2 regions of the Paenibacillus sp. FSL H8-0175 genome follow, and region 1 is predicted to be linked to the other one. Evidence: riboswitches for the same ligand, from Rfam matches in the RefSeq annotation. Region 1 holds a riboswitch; the other holds the start of a gene.
What was found. Region 1 has a riboswitch for glycine ahead of MHH46_RS31340 (amino acid permease). Riboswitches for the same ligand answer to the same signal wherever they lie in the genome.
Positions count from the first base shown of each region.

Region 2: it holds a riboswitch for glycine, as region 1 does, so the genes downstream of both, gcvT (glycine cleavage system aminomethyltransferase GcvT) here and MHH46_RS31340 (amino acid permease) in region 1, are expected to answer to the same signal.

Region 1 is NZ_CP150299.1:7,058,554-7,065,466, reverse strand. Features, by position in the region: gene MHH46_RS31360 (DHA2 family efflux MFS transporter permease subunit) at 1-880, opposite strand, end outside; gene MHH46_RS31355 (TetR/AcrR family transcriptional regulator) at 1,047-1,601, shown strand; gene MHH46_RS31350 (DNA alkylation repair protein) at 1,670-2,377, shown strand; gene MHH46_RS31345 (AraC family transcriptional regulator) at 2,384-4,282, shown strand; glycine riboswitch at 4,566-4,648, shown strand; gene MHH46_RS31340 (amino acid permease) at 4,796-6,208, shown strand; gene MHH46_RS31335 (metallophosphoesterase) at 6,374-6,913, opposite strand, start outside.
Region 2 is NZ_CP150299.1:6,605,395-6,612,307, reverse strand. Features, by position in the region: gene gcvPB (aminomethyl-transferring glycine dehydrogenase subunit GcvPB) at 1-1,073, opposite strand, end outside; gene gcvPA (aminomethyl-transferring glycine dehydrogenase subunit GcvPA) at 1,070-2,422, opposite strand; gene gcvT (glycine cleavage system aminomethyltransferase GcvT) at 2,529-3,641, opposite strand; glycine riboswitch at 3,828-3,926, opposite strand; gene gcvH (glycine cleavage system protein GcvH) at 4,153-4,545, shown strand; gene MHH46_RS29410 (flagellar motor protein MotB) at 4,974-5,804, opposite strand; gene MHH46_RS29405 (flagellar motor protein) at 5,801-6,583, opposite strand; gene uvrB (excinuclease ABC subunit UvrB) at 6,763-6,913, shown strand, end outside.

The sequences.
Region 1 (6,913 bases):
CATTCTGCAGATAAATAGGCAATAAGATCATATCTGCGTACATCATCATCGTGATTAATACGTTAATAAGAGACGTCATCGTAAACACTTTATTTTTGAAGACCGACAGGTTTAGCAGCGGATCATCCGATTTGATTTGTCGAAGACAGAATACGGCTGTTACCACGACCCCAATCCCTAAGGTCAGGATCACGATTACATCATCCCAGCCTTTACTGCCTGCACTACTGAAGCCGTATAAAATTAAGCCAAATCCGACGGTTGATAAAAGAACACTTATGACATCAAGCTTCGACTTAGACGTCTCAGATACATTCACTAAATACTTGAGTGCCAACGCTATAACAATGAGGACAAGTGGAATAAGCCCGATAAATAACCAGCGCCAAGAGTGGTATTCGACAACAAATCCCGCCAGCGTTGGCCCAATAGCAGGAGCGAATATCATCGCCAGTCCAAGCAGTCCCATAGCGCTGCCACGTTTTTCAACGGGGAAGATCGCCAGCACAACACTCATCATGAGCGGCATTATAATGCCAGCACCGGCAGCTTGGATCATTCGTCCGATTAAGAGTAGACTAAAGCTCGGCGCTGCTGCACAAATTATAGAACCGATTAATAAAAATGACATGGCACTTATAAATAATTGCCGTGTTGTAAAACGTTTCATTAAATAGGCCGTAATCGGAATCAAAATCCCGTTGATCAGCATAAATCCTGTTGAAATCCATTGTACGGTTGTTGCCGTGACATCAAATACATCCATCAGACTACTTAAGGCGACATTTAAAAGCGTCTGATTGAGTGTGGATAAGAAACAACCAAAGATTAAGATGGTTAGTAAGATCCCTTTATTTATTTTCTTAATGTCTTCTTGCATGTTGCAGTCCTCTCTTCATTGCTTTTTCGACATAGTGTCAATAAAATAAATCATATCAGGATTTAAATAGTATTCCTATTTGCAATTTTATTGAAAATGTCGACTAATCGACAGAATAGGCAAATTAGTTGATGAAAGGCCATTTAAACGATAATAGAGGGATGAAATGACTGAACATAAAAGAGTTGACCCACGAGCTATTCGCTCAAAAAAGATGCTTAAGAACGCCGTTTTTTCATTATTGGCCGACAATGTGGAGATTTCGCAATTGACCGTCCAAAAAATCGCCAACCGCGCGGAACTAAATCGTGCAACGTTTTATTTGCATTATGAGGATATTAACGATTTATTGCGCCAGATCGTACATGAAATCTTCGATGACCTGTCCATGAAGGTTGAACCGCTATTACAAATGAAGAGCAACAACGAACAGGAGCAGCTGGTCACCTTTTTAAATTATTTTTTTGAATACCGGAAAGTTTTTGCTGTATTGATTGAGCATAAAGGCTTCAAAAAACACTTGACCAACCTGTTAAAAAGTACTGTCGAAAAACGAAGAAACGCGAGGAACATTGACCTTACTAAGGAGGTAGTCTCCGTTGATATTATTGCAGCCTCACTACTGGGGATTATTATGTGGTGGATTAAGGATGGCAACCAATATAGCGCTGAATACATAGCGGGGCAAATTACCTTGATGTATAAAAGAAGGTATTTATAAGAGCTTTTATGATATATTCAAGTAAAGTTTGAGTCCCTAGCCAATAATCTAAAAAGGAAGTGCGAACAATGGATTTAGAAACGGTCATGCAAGAGCTTGAAGCTCTCGGCAAGGAACGCACCAAGAAAATATATCTATCCAATGGCGCGCACGAACCGCTTTTTGGTGTGGCCACAGGCCAGATGAAGCCTATCTTCAGAAAAATAAAACATAATCAACCCTTGGCCGAGCAGCTTTATGCTACGGGAAATTACGACGCTATGTATTTTGCCGGGGTGATCGCGGAGCCTAAAGCAATGACCGAGTCGGATTTTGAGCGGTGGATTGATGGCGCTTATTTCTATATGCTATCGGACTTTGTGGTGGCAGTAACGTTGGCGGAGACGGATATTGCGCAAGAGGTTTCTGATAAATGGATTGCCAGTGAGATAGAGCTGAAAATGTCGGCGGGCTGGAACTGTTACTGCTGGCTGCTCGGAAATCGCCCGGACAGTGAATTTTCCGCAGAAAAATTGGCCGCTATGTTGGAGCTTGCTAAAAATACGATTCATGATGCTCCTGAGCGAACGAAATACGCAATGAACAATTTCATCTACACTGTGGGCGTATCCTATCTGCCGCTTCATGATAAAGCGGTTGAGATTGCAAAGGAAGTTGGCCCGGTGGAAGTCCATACCGGTAGTGCAAAAAGCAAGATTTTGAATGCTTCAATTAATATTCAAAAGGCAGTTGATAAATCGCAGCTCGGCTTCAAACGAAAACATGTAAGGTGTTAGTCAATCATGGACATCAATGACCTTATTGCTGTATGGAATCACGCGAATTGCAAAGTAGTTGATATTCGTCGGATGACCCTTAGACCTGGCGAATCTATACCTTCCTATTACGTCCCCTCAAGGCTGTTTCTTATGTCGATTCACGGTAATGCTACAGTTAACCTGGGAAGCCAAGTTCACCGTTTACAGCGCTTTACAGTGCTTCATGTAGGCAAAGGAACTGTGCTCAACATTGACGCAGGCAGCGAGGGGCTGGATTACTATAGCATTTATTATAAAGTGAGTATGCCTCCCTCACTACCCTTAGAGATTGCTACGCTATACGAGGGCGCTAAATCCTTTGATCATTCGTACAGCATGACGCCTGACAATTCTGTAGCGCTGTATCGCATAGTGAGCGAGATGTTTAAGGAGTGGGAGAAGCCGCAGCCGCTTGCGCGGTTGCATGTTCGCACTTTACTCCATCAGTTTGTGTATGAGCTATTTCATCAAATGTCGGTGCAAGGGGTTAATACGACTAAGCGTGATCTGGCCGCCCGGATTGCCGACATTATCCATGAACATTATACGGATAACATTACGCTGGAATCATTATCGGAAATCCTGAACTATAGCGTAACCCATTTATCTTCCTACTTCAAAATCCGTACTGGACTTAGCCCGATTGATTACTTAATTAAGGTGCGCATCGAAAAAGCGGTGGCACTTCTGCTGGAAACAGATGCTACGCTGAAGGAAATTGCAGTGGGCGTCGGTTATCAAGACCCTAGTTATTTGGGCAGGCTGTTCAAAAAGTATAAGGGTGTTTCCCCGATTAGCTATAGAGAATTGCATTCCAGAAAGAACAAACTAGAAGATAGTCCTGCCACAAACATAGAATCCTCCATTGTTGCCCTTGAATCATTTGACTATACTGATTATATTGATAACGATTATCAGTATCATTTTGATCAAGAGGGAGATTCATTCATGTTTAAACATTCAAGGCCTACGCTGGCATCGGTATTGCTGTTAAGCTTCATTTTGGTACTGAGCGCATGTGGTACAAACGGTGCTACGGAGAATGCTGCCTCACAGCAGCCGAAGACCAAAATCGTTAAAACGGTTAACGGTGAGGTGGAGATCCCCCTTCATCCCAAAAGAATTGTTGCAGGTGAATATCTCGGCAGCTTAATTGCGCTTGGCATTACACCTATCGGAACCTCCGAACATCATATTAAAAATCCATATTTTCAGGAGTATTTGAAAGACGTTGAGAATATAGGGGACGGAAATGGAAATGTAGAGAAAATTCTGTCGCTTAATCCCGATTTGATTATTATGGATGATTTCTATCCTGAGCTAAATGAGCAGATGTCAAAAATCGCACCTACGGTCGTTATTCCATACGCTTCCTTAAAAACGGTACATGAGGAAGTGGGTTATTTCGGTGAGCTGCTTAGTGAAGAAGATAAGGCCAAAACCTGGCTTGCAGACTATGACAGCCGTATGGCCAATGCCAAGGAGAGCGTATTGAAGGTTGTGCCTGCAGATAGCACATTTTCCATTATTGAATGGTCTGAAAACAGCTTGATGGCCGTCGGAACAGACTTCGGCAAAGGTGGACAACCAATCTATAATGGATTGGGATTTAAGCCTCCTGCGGATATCGCCGCCGAAATGGCCGATCCGGGCTGGGCTTCATTCTCTGCTGAGGTCTTACCAAAGTATGCCGGTGACTATATTATTCTTACCTCCGACTCGAAAAAGCTGGATGAACTTAAAGCCGACCCGATCTGGGGCGCACTGCCAGCAGTCAAAAATGATCACGTATTTCTTTGGACAAGCGATCGCTCCGGCTACTGGGACCCAATAGCTATTCTGAGTCAGACAGAAGAGTTGGCGGCTTGGCTGACAAGCCACTAATAGAGTGTGTTTCAAAACATAAAGGGGCTGTCTCAGGAGTAGAATTCTACAATGAGATAGCCCTTTTTTCATATTAATCATCAGCCGATCTTGGTCTGTTGGTTGCGATGTTTCCGAAGCAATGCGTGATATTCGCGTATTTCGCAGTTTAAATCCAGCGGTAATTAATGTTATTGACAAAATATTTGACAATGATTAGTATTGAAAAATATTAAAAATGAAGTTAGCGGCATAACAATTAAATAATTCGCAAGCTATGATTGCTATGGATCACACTATAGCAGGAGCAGCTTCTGGAGAGACCGTGGGGGATTCCCCCGGCGCCGAAGGGTTCACAATCTCAGGCAAAAGGACAGAAGAGTACTAGATAATTCATTTGTTATTCTGATCATCGTCAGAGTAAAGGAATGTATTTTATTTATTATTCTTAGACCTAAGAGATTGGAGCGTATCCAATCTCTTTTTTGTTATCATTTTTACTTGTACATTTTTTCACATAAGGGGGAGTTTGAAATGGCAGCACAAGAATTAAAGAGAGATTTAGAGAATCGGCATGTTCAGCTCATTGCGATTGGTGGAACCATCGGTACCGGATTATTTTTAGGATCAGGTAAAGCTATACAACTGGCAGGACCATCCATCATTTTTGCTTATTTAATCGTGGGTATCGCTATTTTTTTTGTGATGAGGGCATTAGGAGAACTTCTGTTGTCTAAAGCAGGTTATCAATCTTTTACAGACATTGCCGAAGACTATCTTGGACCGCGGGCGGCGTTTGTAACTGGATGGACCTATTGGTTTTGTTGGATCATGACGGCTATGGCCGATATTATAGCTGTTGGGGTCTATGTACAATATTGGTTTGATATCCCGCAATGGATACCCGCAGTCATTTGTTTGATTATTTTATTAGGGCTCAATTTATTAACGGTAAAAAGCTTTGGCGAATTGGAATTTTGGTTTGCTTTAATTAAGGTAATCACTATTCTCGCATTGATTGCTATCGGGGTAGTCTTACTGGTGATTGGATTCAAAACAACTACCGGAACGGTTGCGCTCAGTAATATTTGGGCACATGGGGGAGTATTTCCAAACGGGATTTCAGGGTTCCTGCTTTCATTTCAAATGGTTGTGTTTGCTTTTGTGGGTGTGGAATTGGTAGGCGTATCGGCAGCAGAGACCTCCAATCCAGAAAAAACTATCCCATCGGCGATTAATAAAATACCTTTACGAATTCTATTTTTCTACGTGGGTGCTATTATTGCCTTATTATGCATCAACGCTTGGACAGAACTAAACCCGGCAGAAAGTCCTTTTGTTAAAACATTTAGTTTAGTGGGGATTCCGATTGCCGCGGGGGTTATTAACTTCGTTGTATTAACTTCAGCTGCGTCCGCTTGTAATAGCGGGATGTTCTCAACAAGCCGGATTCTATACAATCTAAGCAGAAATGACCAGGCTCCAGCCAACTTTGCAAAGCTTAATAAAAATCATGTACCAAGTAATGCTTTATTCATATCCACGCTTGTCTTATCTGTAGGCGCTTTGTTGAGTAAGCTGATTCCGGAGACGGCTTTTGGCATCGTGACAACAATTAGTGCCATTTGTTTCATCTGGGTTTGGGGCGTCGTTCTAATTTGCCATTTGCGATATAAAAAGACGAAGCCGGAATTGCAGGCCAAATCAAAATTCAAAGCACCGTTTACACCCTTTGTGAATTATGTTGTTCTAGCTTTGTTTGCAATCATACTCATAATTATGCTATTTGCTGATGAAACTCGTCCGGCCTTATTGTTGACGCCTTTATGGTTTATATTATTATTTGTTTTGTATTCGATAAATAGAAGAAAGAGGGAAAGAATAACGCCTGATCCAAGAGCACGTCTCGAAGGTATTCGGACTAACACGGAGATCCGGCATGATTAGTCGATGAGGGTGCTTGCTGATATTACAGTTGGATAGGCAGACATAGAAATCCACCACCGCATACGGTGGTGGATTTTCTCATTAATGTGGTCGATGCTCTTTTTCGAACTTGTGTATGCTATCGGGATATTCTTCCATGTTTTTTAATCAGTCTAAAATTATCGTCTATTTAAAATCAACTTTGATTTGTGCTATCTCACTATTCGTGCCAATTCGTAATGGCGGTCCCCAAGTCCCTGCACCAGATGTAACGATGACGTGAGGGCTGTTAGGATTCTTCTGATAGTGGCCATAATCTACTGTAAACATAGCATTGGTGATCAGATTTGCAGGGAATACTTGTCCTTGATGCGTATGTCCGCTAAGTATCAAATCAACGTCATCTGCGTATTCAATCCTATTGGTTGGTTGATGATCCATTACGATAACGGGCATATTTGTATCAATGTCACTCATCACTTCTGAAGTAATTGCTCGAGGGTTCCCTTGATTACCAATCGGTGATGAATCCCTTCTGCCAACAACAACGAATTGATTATCAATAACGACATGCTCATCATTTAGAAGTTTGATATTACTCTTATCTATAAAGTTCACGATCTCATCGTATGAGCGTCCTGCATCATGGTTACCTAAACAAGCATAAACTCCATAGGTTGACTGAATAGTACTTAATAACTCTATTCCTTTGGAAGGGTTAGAGAG
Region 2 (6,913 bases), 450 kb from region 1:
AGCACGGCATTTTCGGATACCTCACGTAGTCCGTCTGGACCATAGGTGCGAATGTAGGCATAGGCACGAACCAGAATACCAAAGTTTCCGTAAAAAGCTTTCACGCGTCCAATGGATTCGTGTCCGCCGAAGTCGAGTGAGAAGCTGCTATCTTCATTCTTCACCACAGTAGGTTGAGGCAAGAATGGAATGAGGATAGATTTTACGCCGACTGGTCCGGCCCCAGGGCCGCCACCGCCATGTGGGGTACTCATCGTTTTGTGCAAGTTCAGATGCACAACGTCAAAGCCCATGTCGCCAGGTCGGGTAATGCCCATAATGGCATTGGAGTTGGCTCCATCGTAATAGAGTAGGCCGCCTGCTTCATGCACGATCTCAGCAATCTCGACGATTTGGGTTTCGAACAAGCCGAGTGTGCTTGGGTTAGTTAGCATTAGTGCGGCTGTGTCACTACCGACGGCTGCTTTCAGTGCTTCAAGATCGACCATTCCTTTATCTGTGGAAGGGATCGTGATCGTTTCAAGTCCTGCTGCTGAGGCACTAGCAGGATTGGTTCCGTGCGAGGAATCCGGCACGATAACCTTAGTACGCGTCTCGCCGCGACTTTCATGGTAGGCGCGGATCATCATGAGGCCGGTCCATTCACCATGAGCACCTGCGGCAGGCTGTAAGGATACAGCATCCATGCCCGTCAGCGCGGACAGATCATTTTGCAGGGTATACATTAATTCCAGTGCGCCTTGAATACTTTCTTCCGGTTGGTAGGGATGAATTTTGGCGAAGCCGGAGAAGCGGGCAACATCTTCGTTAATCTTCGGATTGTATTTCATCGTGCATGAACCGAGTGGATAGAAGCCATTGTCTACACCAAAGTTACGACGTGAAAGAGAAGTGTAGTGGCGAATGACATCCACTTCCGATACTTCTGGAAGTACGACGGGTTCGCTACGGAGTAAACCTGATGGAATCAGGGACTCCAAGGTTTCTTCCTGTGGTACATCGCATAGTGGCAAGGAGTAGGCCGAGCGGCCCGGACGGCTTAATTCAAAAATTAGACTTTGCTCCGGTTTCATAAACAGCCCTCCAGTGCGCTAGCGAATTGGTCGATTTCGGTTTTGCTTCTTTTTTCCGTTACGGCAACCAGCATATGTCCAGCAAGTTCAGGATAATCACGACCCAGATCATAACCGCCGAGATAACCGTCCTTCAGCAGCTTAGAATTAATAGCGGTCACGCTGCTGCCTTCAGGAAGCTTCACAACAAATTCGTTAAAGAATGGGGAGGAGAAGGCAAGTTCAGCACCTGTTAGTCCGCTAAGTTTATTAGCAGCGTAATGGCTTTTGCGAATATTTAGTTCGCCTACTTCACGCATGCCTTCTTTGCCCATAACGGACAAGTAGACGGATGCGCAGAGAGCCAGCAGTGCCTGATTGGAGCAGATATTCGATGTCGCTTTTTCACGACGAATATGCTGTTCACGCGCTTGAAGTGTAAGAACGAAGCCACGTTTACCATTACGGTCTACCGTTTGGCCAACGATCCGGCCTGGCATGCGGCGCATCAGGTGATCAGCTACGGCAAAGAATCCGCAAGTTGGACCCCCGAGAGAAGCTGGAATACCGAGTGGCTGAGCATCACCGACTACGATGTCGGCTCCAAGTTTGCCCGGAGCTTCAAGTACACCAAGAGCTATTGGGTTCGCGCTGACTACAAGAAGACCTTTAACCGCATGGATCAGCAGCTCAACCGAGCGAAGATCCTCAATGCTACCGAAGAAGTTAGGCGATTGCATCAGTACTGCGGCAGTATCACCATCGATAGCTTCAGCAAGCTTAGCTTGATCGGTAACACCGTCTTTATAGTCAATCTCCACCACCTCCAGACCCCAAGCATTAGCCGAAGTACGTAGCACTTGGCGAGCCTCAGGATGAACGGTACGGGAGACGATTAATTTTTTGCGTTTGGTAGCACCAGCCGCGAGAACCGCTGCTTCGGATAAAGCTGTAGCGCCATCATACATACTGGCATTGGCAACTTTCATACCGGTTAGTTCGCAAATGTAGGATTGGAATTCGAAGATCGCTTGCAGCTCACCTTGGCTGATCTCCGGTTGGTAAGGAGTGTAGGCAGTGTAGAATTCAGAACGGGAAATGACATGATTTATGACCACAGGGATGTGATGATCGTATAATCCGGCACCGAGGAAGCTGGCGTGAGAATCAAAGTCGGCATTTTGGTCAGCCAAACCTTTCATGTGGCGCAGCAGGGCGTATTCATCGAGTGGTTCAGACATCGGCATAGTGCCTTGGTAACGTACCGCTTCAGGAATATCGGAGAACAGCTCATCTATAGACTCAATCCCGACGGCCTCCATCATCTCTACGCGGTCCTGTTCTGTCATGGGCAGATAACGGTGCTTCATTAAGGTTTCACTCCTTGGCTTTTTTAAAATATAAGAAAGTACAATTTTCACGCTATACTTTATTCTTCTATTTCTCGCTTAAAAGCTCACCGTCCTTATATGGACGCTAAAGGCGTTTATACTTGTAAAAAGGGGCCTTAATCACTACAGCCTTAAGCTGCTTACCGCGTATCTCTACGTAAACCTCTGTGCCTATTTCACTGTAAGCAGCATCAATCAAAGCCAACCCCAGGTTACGTTTCAGCGTAGGGGACTGTGTTCCGGTTGTGACCTCACCAATCTTAACCCCATCTGCCCAAACAGGATAATGGGAGCGTGGAATGCCTCGATCAATCATTTCTAGGCCGACAAGGCGACGGGGAATCCCAGTTTCTTTTTGCTGTATTAGTGCATCGCGTCCGATAAAGTCTATTTTGTCCAGCTTCACGAAGAACTGTACTCCTGCTTCAAGCGGGGTGATGTCAGCGGATAGCTCCTGACCGTACAGTGGTAATTTTGCCTCAAAACGCAGGGTATCCCGTGCACCCAGTCCAGCAGGTGTTAATCCGTGGGGCGCGCCTGCTGCAAGCAGTCCGTTCCATAACGTTTCTGCACCTTCCAGCGGAGCGTAGATCTCGAAGCCATCTTCACCGGTATAACCCGTACGGGAGATAAGTACCTCTACACCGCAAACGGTAGCGCGTTCGATGAAATGGAAAGGCTTGAGTGCTGAAATAGGAGCATCAGTAACTTCCGCGAGAATGGTCTCTGCCAGAGGACCCTGCAAGGCGAGCAAAAGCGTCTCGTCAGAGACATTAGTGAGCGTGACTTCATCGAATTCAGAGGTCAAATGCTCTTGCAGCCACTGCAAGTCCTTGTCGATGTTGGAGGCATTAACGACGAGCATATAACGCCCTTCGCTTAGGCGATACACGAGTAGGTCGTCGACAACTCCGCCATTTGGATAACAGAGCAGTGTATATTGTGCCGCACCATCCGTGAGGCGGCTGACATCATTGGTTGTCATTTTTTGCAAAAAGGCTTCTGCACCGTTTCCAATCACCATGAATTCACCCATATGCGAGACATCGAACAGCCCAGCCTGCTGGCGAACGGCTTCGTGCTCTTTCACGATACCTGTAAACTGTACTGGCAGCTCCCAGCCACCGAAGTCAATGCACCTGGACTCCGCATAAGCGGAATAGAGATCATAAAAAGGTGTTCTTCTCAAAGCATCCATGTCGTCACTCCCCTTGATCTGATTACATACGAAAAAAGGACAGGCAGAAGCAATCATGCATAAATGCACAAATCGCTTTCTGCTCTGTCCTTTGTACCTGAGAGTTACCCTGCCGTAACTAGCTTGCAGGTTTCCCCGTTGGTGATCTGACGCATCTAGCCTTGCGTCTGATGCTCTCCAGAGATACGTCCGACAAAGGTCCTTTTGCCTGAGAGATTCACCCCTGTTAGGGCTTACTCCTTCGGCGCCGTCTTCAAGTGAGACAGTCTCTCCCTATGCCATCATCCGCAATTATATTTCTTCGAGAAACGGTTATTGTCTATAAAAAGACGACAACGTCATTTCTTCTTGTATGTCTCCATTAAACGGGTATAGTCGGGCGCTGTCAACAAGAAAACGTCGAAAAAATGACAAATTTAAATTTCCTGTTAGTAATATTGACATTGTGAGCCGGGATAACTTAGGCTATAACTAAATTTAGAACTCCAAATTGGAAATGAGGCGGCTTGAAATGAGTGAAGTATTAGACAACCTTCTTTACAGCGAAGAGCATGAATGGGCACAGCAAGTAGAAGGGCGAGTAGTACGTGTTGGGATTACGGACCATGCTCAGCATTTATTAGGCGACATCGTATTTGTTGAGTTTCCTGAGGTAGGATCGACCATTTCAGCCGGTGACAGCGTAGGCAGTATCGAATCCGTTAAGACGGTATCGGAGTTGTATTCGCCCGTCTCTGGGACGGTTACCAAGGTGAATGATGGATTAGAAGCTAGTCCGGAGCTTATCAATGATCAGCCGTATGGCGGGGGTTGGATTTTTGAGATTGAAGTTGATGGAGAGTATGCTGATGCTGTAAAAGGTCTGTTAGATGCAGCTGGTTATAGCGCGTTAGTTGCTGAATAATTGGAAATCGGGGACGGAAAATAGTCTGATCAAGTGTGATATTTTTAGCAGCAAGTTTCTGTGATTCGGGGACTTGCTGTTTGTGTTTCTTATGTGGATTGTGCGAGTATTCGTAAACCCAATCGAGTGGTTTGAGGGTCTAGTGGAGTATGGAATTAGGGAAAACCTCCCTCATTTTAGACGATTATAGCGTGAGAGTTAGGGTTTTAGGAAATTCCTCCCTAATCATCTCGGTAAAACCACTATTTCAGACTAAAAAGAGTAATAATCAGGGAGAAATTCCCTCATTCCGCGATTGGATACGATAATAGGTGAATAATCAGGGAGGTTTTCCCTAATTAAATTGGATGAAGCCCCTTGTAAGCTCAATGTGGTAATTGCAAAGGCCCCTGCCGCCGAACTTAGCTCTGAGCGCAAGCAACTATATTTTATTCCACCTCTTGAAGCTGTCGAAGTACAATGATCTCTACGCGTCGATTTTTCTGTTTGCCTGCTACCGTAGTATTATCTGCTGTTGGTCGGGTATCGGCATAACCTGCATATTGAAAAGTGTCCGGGTTCAGTCCTTCATTATCTAAGAAAAAGCGCAGCACAGAAAGCGCACGAGCACCCGATAGCTCCCAATTGTCGTTATAACGTGAAGCTGATGACACTGGTGTATTATCCGTATGTCCTTCAATGCTGATCGTTGCTCCGATATCTTTGAATAAGCCAGACAACTGCTGAAGAGCAGGAAGGGCTGGTGACTTCACATCTGCTTTACCCACATCAAAAAGAAAACGGTCGCTGAGCGTGATTTCTATGCCCTGCGGTTTGTCGGCTACAAATATTTGTTCACCGAGATTATTCTCCTCCACATAGTGGGTGATCACACCCATTAACTCAGCAAGCTTCGCCTCTTGTTCTCGAAAAGCCAACTCCCGTGCTGAAGGTGTTTCATTCTCCGTTTGTTCATCAGAACCGTCATTTGGTTTTGCAGTTGCGTTCGCATTCCCATCTGTACTCTCTGGTTTGTTGTCAGGGGTCTTTCCAGCATCTAAAATACCATCCCCGCCTTCAAGAACAGTGCTGTTCGACTTGAAAGTCTGGGATAAAGAGCCGGTCACGATATTATATTTGTCAGTGTCCAGGCTGCTCATCGCATACAATATAACGAAAAATATAAGTAAAAGTGTAATTAGATCAGCGTAAGTAATCATCCAACGATCACGGCTTTCTCGATTCTCTTCCCGCCGTTTGCGCCGGTCTCTTTGTCTCATATAAAACCTCTTGCTTCTGCACGGTCATCTGTGGTGGTGTCTGAAATGAAGGAGTTCAGTTTTTTACGCACCAGCAGCGGATGATCCCCGTTCTGTAGAGAAAGAATGCCTACTAGAAGCATCTCCATGCTATGCAGCTCACTTTGGCTGCGGGATTTGATTTTGGAAGCAATGGGTAAAAATATTAGATTAGCGATGGCTACTCCGTACAGTGTTGCAGTGAACGCTACTGCGATAGAGGTACCTAGATTTGATGGGTCCGTAAGGTTGCCCAGTACCCTAATGAGTCCCATAACTGTACCGATGATCCCCATCGTTGGAGCATATCCGCCAGCGGCTTCAAAAATCTTGGCGTAGCTTTCATGCTTCAATTCTTTCGCATCCATTTCCAATTCCAAAATCTGTCTTACCTGCTCAGGGTCAGTGCCATCGACGATAAGCAACAGTCCTTCGCGTGTAAAAGGATCAGGATGCAGTTCCGCTTGTTTTTCGAGCATTAAAACGCCGCCGCGGCGGGCCACTGTGGCCATTGCGATAAGCTCTTCTGCTTTCTCTTCATCACGTTCAGGATTGCGGCCAAAAGCCATGCGCAGAGCGGCGGGAATGGAGCGTAGCTTAGCTGCCGGGAAGCTGATCATTACGGCAGCAATCGTACCTCCAAATACAATCAAAGCTGCATTAAGCTGCAGCAGTCCGGAAAGGCTTCCGCCTTCCCAGAGGTAGCCGCCGATTAGCGCAGCCAGTCCGGCCACTAGGCCGATTATTGCGGTAATATCCATGCTTCAAGCTCCTAACATTTCTGTGTATTATGGTTTGCATCGATCTAAGCAACACTGTATAATGAACGGGAACACATATTCTTATCTTCCATATTTTTTACTGTCGTATGGAGAGAGAAGATTCAGACAACAATTATAATATATTAATCTAGTTTAGACGATAGAGGGGAGACGGGCAAATGAGTGATATTGTCGTCAGTACGAAGACTTTTGAATTGGAGTCCGAGTATACACCCCAGGGCGATCAGCCTCATGCCATAGATGAATTACTACAAGGCATCCGGCAGGGTAAGAAGCACCAGACGCTGCTGGGAGCGACAGGTACAGGGA